Regions from separate parts of the Thermosipho sp. 1244 genome, predicted to be linked through region 2. Evidence: riboswitches for the same ligand, from Rfam matches in the RefSeq annotation. Region 2 holds a riboswitch; the other holds the start of a gene.
The links. A riboswitch is a leader RNA that binds a small molecule or an ion and turns the genes downstream of it on or off. The one in region 2 is predicted to bind thiamine pyrophosphate.
Positions count from the first base shown of each region.

Region 1: it holds a riboswitch for thiamine pyrophosphate, as region 2 does, so the genes downstream of both, AS157_RS07035 (thiamine ABC transporter substrate-binding protein) here and AS157_RS04500 (sulfide-dependent adenosine diphosphate thiazole synthase) in region 2, are expected to answer to the same signal.

Region 1 is NZ_LNGA01000030.1:23,087-26,471, forward strand. Features, by position in the region: gene ffh (signal recognition particle protein) at 1-1,181, opposite strand, end outside; TPP riboswitch at 1,390-1,500, shown strand; gene AS157_RS07035 (thiamine ABC transporter substrate-binding protein) at 1,531-2,508, shown strand; gene AS157_RS07040 (ABC transporter permease) at 2,517-3,385, shown strand, end outside.
Region 2 is NZ_LNGA01000017.1:38,292-41,676, forward strand. Features, by position in the region: gene thiC (phosphomethylpyrimidine synthase ThiC) at 1-1,154, opposite strand, end outside; gene AS157_RS04500 (sulfide-dependent adenosine diphosphate thiazole synthase) at 1,151-1,927, opposite strand; TPP riboswitch at 1,979-2,090, opposite strand; gene AS157_RS04505 (DUF4234 domain-containing protein) at 2,127-2,564, opposite strand.

The sequences.
Region 1 (3,385 bases), on a different contig from region 2:
GCAATCCTTTTCTTTCTGCTCGCATTAAGTATCTTTGGATTTCTTCTTTCCTCAGGAGTCATTGAATTTATTATCGCCTCTGTTATTTTTAATTCTTTTTCACCTTGATCTAAATCAACTTTAGGTGCACCAGGTAAAAGCTCAACAATCTTTGAAAGAGAACCGAGTTTTTTTATTTCCTTCAACTGTTCTTGAAAATCTTCTAAGGTAAATTCCGCATTTATCATTTTCTTTCCTAAATTTTTCATTTTTTCTTTATCAAGTTCCTGCTCTGCCTTTTCAATTAACGTCAAAACATCACCAAGCCCCAATATTCTACTTGCAATTCTTTCTGGATAAAACTCTTCAAGGTCCTCTATTTTTTCACCGGTTCCAATAAATTTCACAGGTTTTTGTGTAACATATCTAATTGATAAAATCACTCCACCCCTTGCATCACCATCCATCTTTGTTACCACAAATCCCGTGACATCCAGCCTTTCATCAAAAGTTTTAGCAGAGTTTACCGCATCTTGCCCAGTCATTGCATCAACTACCATCAAAATTTCATCCGGTTTTAAAATATCTTTAATTTCCACCAATTCGGACATCATTTCTTCATCTATGTGCAATCTCCCAGCTGTATCAAATATTACTACATCATATCCACTATCTTTTACTTCTTTTAAAGCCCATTTTACTATTTTAATTGGATTTTTTTTATCACCATAGTAGACAGGTACGTCTATCCTTTTACCCAAAGTTATCAATTGATCAATAGCCGCAGGTCTATAGGTATCTGCTGCGACTAAATATGGTTTTCTACCTCTTTTTTTAAGTAAATTTGCAATTTTAGCTGCACTCGTTGTCTTACCACTTCCTTGCAATCCAACCATCATAATATATGAAGGGGAATGAATCATTTGCAATTGCGATTTTTCCCCCATTAATCTAATTAATTCGTCTTTCAAAATCTTAATAAACATTTGATCAGGAGTCAAAGATCTCAAGACTTCTTCTCCTAACGCTTTCTTCTTTACTTCATCTATAAATTCTTTTACCACTTTATAATTAACATCAGCTTCCAGCAAAGAAAGCTTTACTATTCTAATAGCTTCTTTAATATTTTTTTCCGTAATCTTTCCTTTTCCAGATAAACTTTTAAACGCCTTTGAAAGTTTTTCTTGTAGTCCCTCGAACAAATAAATCACCTTCCTTTTTCTTCCTAATTTAGTATATTATACTTTTTCCTTTTTTCAATTAAATTTTTGTACAACTTTGAAAACAAACATAAAATTATATGTAACAAATAAATTACGTCAATTCGATTACTTAACTTAACACACCGAATAAATTTAACATTTACGTAAAACTTTATGTTTTTGAATTAATCAACCTGATGTATAATAGAATTAACCCAAGGGGAGCTCCATATTCCGGGGCTGAGAGGAAGGTGGAAACCTTCGACCCTTTGAACCTGACCCAGGTAATACTGGCGGAGGGATGGGGAAAACCCTCCAAAAGGAGGGATTTTTTTTAGGAGGTGAAAAGATGAAAAAATATATTGTGAGCTTGTTTATTCTAATTGGAGTACTTTATTTTTCTACCCAAACATTGGTAATTTACACATACGATAGTTTCGTCTCAGGGATTGGTTATGAAGTAATTCCAATTTTTGAAAAAATGTATGATTGCAAAGTCGAACTTAGATCTTTTGGAGATGCCGGAGCCGTATTATCAAGGTTAATATTAGAAAAGGATAATCAAAAAGCAGACGTAATAATAGGACTTGACCAAGCTTTATTGCATAGGGCAAAAAAAGAAGGATTACTTGAAAAATATTCACCGATAAATTATTCTTTATTAAAATATCCAGAATTAAAAGATGAATACGGTGTACCATTTGATTTTGGTGCCATTGCAATAGTTTACAACAAAAACACTGTAAAAAATCCACCAAAAAGTTTTTCGGATTTATTAAAAAAAGAGTTCAAAAACAGAATAGTTGTGGAAGATCCACGCACTTCAAGCACAGGAATTAGTTTTTTGTTGTGGACAATCGCCATCTATGGAGACAACTATCTAGATTTTTGGAAAAAATTCAAAGAAAACATACTAACAATAACACCAGGCTGGGATGAAGCATTTGAAATGCTCGAAACCGGCGAAGCAGATATCATGGTAAGTTACGCTACAGATGGTGCATATAGTTATTACAACTATGGTAAAATCACATATGTACCAGTAATTATGAAAGAAGGGGCATTTGTACAAGTTGAATATGCTGCAATAGTAAAAGGTGCAAAAAATATAGAACTTGCAAAAAGATTTTTAGAGTTTGTATTAATGGACAGTTTTCAAGAAAAAATTCCATTAAATCAATGGATGCTTCCCGTAACCAATGTCAGTATTCCAGATGCATTTAAATATGTACCAAAAATGGAAAAAATTTTAAAAATAAATCCAAATTTATATGAAAAACAAGAGGAGATATTAAAAGAATGGACAAAAGAAATTATTGGTGGGTAATCCCTTTATTGTACGTTATTGGGGGACTTTTTGTCCCCTTATTTTTTCTATTTTATAAATTCGGTGGAATAAACTTTTCCACTATAAAAGATCACTTAAATGTTATCAAATTTACTATAACCCAAGCAATTGTTTCTTCGATTTTCACATTGATTCTTGGATTACCAGGCGCATACATTGTTGCTAGAACAAAGACACATGCATTTTTAAAATCTATTTTTAGAATATTGTCATCAATTCCTTTTATTTTACCTGGTGTTACCATGAGCATTGGATTTTTAATGGCTTTTGGAAGAAATGGACTCTTAACTAAGTTGTTGGGAATACTAGGATTTGATGGGAAAATTTTGTATACATTCACCGCTGTAATTCTAGGACATGTCTTCTATAACTTTCCACTTTTCATAAGGATAGTTGGAGAAACATGGGAAAAAATAGATGCAAGTTTAATCGAAGCAGCAAAAATAGATGGTGCAAAACAACACAGAATTTTTTGGAAAGTGGAACTTCCAATTTTAACTCCATCGATTTTAAAAGCATTTCTTTTAACTTATGTCTATACTTTTACAAGTTTTTCAGTTGTTTTAATACTTGGTGGAATAAAATATTCAACTATTGAAGTTTCCATATATATGTACACAAAAATACTCTTTGATTTTAAAAGTGCTCTTTCACTTTCATTTTTTCAAATCTTATTCATCTCTGTAGTTTCATACATGCTTTCATTTGAAAAGTTTGAATTCCACAATGGAGACTCTTTAAAAGAAAAATTCCCCATTTGGGGATATTTCTATATAATTCTAACCATTGCAATCATATTCATTCCACTAACATATTCTGTCCTTTCAGGATTTATAAACTACGGTGGAGGATTTGG
Region 2 (3,385 bases):
TCTTTTATGTTTTCAAAATTTAAGCTTTTTCTTGAAATAGCCACTTTATAATTTTCCTCAATAAATTTTCCTCTTGAAAAATCTACAGCCATTGCCGCAATTTTAGAAGAAATAACTCCTAATTTTACATCTTCAACAGAAGGCAATGACAAATGTTCCGAGGGAGTTACATAACAAATAAAATCCGCTCCACTTTTTGCGGCAATTGCTGCTCCAATCGATGAGGTAATATGATCATATCCAGGCGCAAAATCTAAAACTATTGGCCCAAGTAAAAACACTGGAGCATTTTTCCCATACTTTTTCATTAATTCAACAGTAGACTCTATTTGATCAATTGGAACATGTCCAGGCCCCTCCAGTATTACTTGAACATTCTTACTTCGAGCTTTTTCAACTAACTCTTCAAATATAAACCACTCTTCTAATTGTAACCTATCCAATGAATCAAATAAATTCCCGGGCCTTAAAGAATCTCCTAAACTCAGTGTAACATCATATTCTCTAGCAATATCTAAAACTTCATCGAAGTATCTATAAAACGGATTTTCAAATCCATTTTTAATTATCCAACCTGCAATAATAGAACCGCCACGACTTACTATTTTCATTATTCTACTAGACTTTTTTAGTTTTTTTACAATATCTTTTGTAATACTAACATGCAAAGTAACAAAATCTACACCTTGTTTTGCATGTTTTTCAAATATTTTTAAAAAATCTTTTTCCGAAAAATCTACAACATTCCTATTTTCCTTATATGCTATGACCGCTGCATCGTAAATTGGAACAGTCCCTACGGGAATATCTGAAATTTTCAATAATTCTTTGCGTTGAAAATCCAAATCTCCCCATGTAGAAAGAAGCATTACACTATCTGCTTTATATTCTCTCGCTGTTTTATATTTTTTTAATTCATATTCAAAGTTATCATATCCCAAAGAAGTACCGATGTTTGCATTAACTTTTATTTTTAAACCATTTCCTATCCCCATTGGATTTTTCAAAGAAACATGATTATTATTTTTTGGTATAACTATTGTCCCATCTAATAATCCTTTTACAAGATAATCAATACTTCTTCCTTCTTTTTTTGATATTTCATTAAGAATTGAAGGAACCTTACCACTTTTTATTTCATCTATTATTGTCATCCTTTCACCTCAACATCAATATTCTCGATAATAATATTTGCAATTTTAATTCCAGACTTTAACATACCACCGAATATTGGCCCCATTCTTGGACCACCCCCAACAGATACTGCGGCCATTCCCATTACAAGTAACCCCGGGAAAATTTCTTTAGTATTTTCAAGAACAAATTTTTCACCTTCTTTTGCATTCATAGGAAACTCCCTTATTTTTCCTAGAGGTAAGTCAATTGATAAATTTCTATCTATAACCATATTAACTACACTTGCAGGATGTCCAGTACCATCAATAACATATTTTGCCTTTACCGTTATAGGATCAACATGTAACCTTTGTTTTATAACAGGTGCCCAATTAATTACCACACCGTTTATTCTCTCTTTGCTCATTAGAACGTCTTCTACAAAAACATTATTAAATATTTTTGTACCCACTTTTGTTGAATTGTACAACAAAGCTGAAGCAAAATGTACGGAATCAATAGAAATAAACCCTTTAGTTTTCTTGTATTTCATATCTAGCTCTTCTAAAAACCACTCAACATCTTCCTCTACAACTAATTCATTAAATAACATCCCTCCGCCCCATGTTCCACCTCCTGGTTCATTTTTTTCCTCAAAAATTATCACATTAAACCCATTTTTCGATAAAACATATGAAGCGGCTAACGCACTAGGCCCTCCTCCAACAATTGCTACATCTACATCTAAACTTTTTTTTAATTTCTCGGTAAATTCCTCTACTATAATTTTTGAAATTTCTAAATCCCACATCTTAAATCCCTCCTTAAAAAAATTTTGCCCTCCACCGGAGGGCAAAATTTCATTTTTTCTCTTTCCCAGTCCCTCCGCCGGTATTACCCGGTTCAGGTTCTAAGGGTCGAAGGTTTCCACCTTCCTCTCAGCTCCGGAATATGGAGCTCCCCTCGGGAAATTATTCACTTTACATGTATATTTTAACTCAATTATTTTATCAGGTCAAACTTTTCTTAATTTCTTTTATTAATTTATAAAAAAACACATAAGAATATATTCCGAATGTTAATATAGAAAACAAAATTAAATTAAAAATAGATAGTCTTGACTTTAAAACGCTCAAAATCAATTTTAAGTATAAAAGCACAAACAGTAAAGCAAGAGTTTGCGAAAAGAAATACGTAAAAATAGAAGATGTCAAATAAAGCGGAAAAAAGGAAAAAATTACAAGACTTAAAACAATATAATAAATGGATAAAACATTTATCTTTAACTCTCTTTTAATTTTTAAGCCTATTACATACAAAAAAATCAAAAAAGAGATTGATGAAAGTCCCAAAAAAACTTCTGCAAGATCTTTATAGAAAAAATATAAAATATTTGAAAGTATCGAAAATCCCACATACATATAATATGAAATTACCACATATCTCATCCCTTCCTATTCACAAGTATAATAAAATTTTTTACTTAAGTCAATTTTTCAAGCAAGCCCGTTCAAAAAAGGAAAAAAGGGAAAGATGAAGTTATAAATTCAACAAAGAATTTTACAAATTTATTTTGCAATATTCTAAAAAGAAAGATAAACCACGAAAATACACAGAACCCATGATTTGTTTTCTCTTTTTTTACAAGTTCTTTTGAAAGCATTATTACAAAATATAAAGAATAAAGTACCCTCTCACACGTCTCTTTGGTATAGCTTCAAAGTATTAAATACTCAAACACGTTTTATCTTTCATATAAAAAAAGACAACAATCAAACTATGAAATACATATCGTGTGTGGGAAAAAAAGAACTATGAAAGTTCAAAGAAAATTATCAAAAAATCAAGTACAAAATAGAACAGATAATAAAAATAGTGAAAAATATATTTGGAAATAGAGATAGAACTTTTTTGTTTAAAATGCCAAAACTGTGTGTATATGCAAAATTTGTGCTGTACAATTTAATAGAGTTATCCAAATAGTTTTTTATTTAATTTTTCACATAACAATTATATCTCTTTATTTTTTGAAAAGACTCAAATAAGTTTTCTTTCAACTTCTTTCTCATTTTTTAAAGCGAGAATCCAAATTTCAACTAGGTTTTCTCCTGAAGCAAATATCTTTAATCATGAGAAAAGGAAACCGAATATCGCAGAAACAACATCACGAATGTAAATATATTTCCTCTAATCATCTTTTATAATAGGCCCCATCTTGTTATTTTATTCAATTTTGAAATTGCTAATTCCCATTAGAAATAAAATTTAT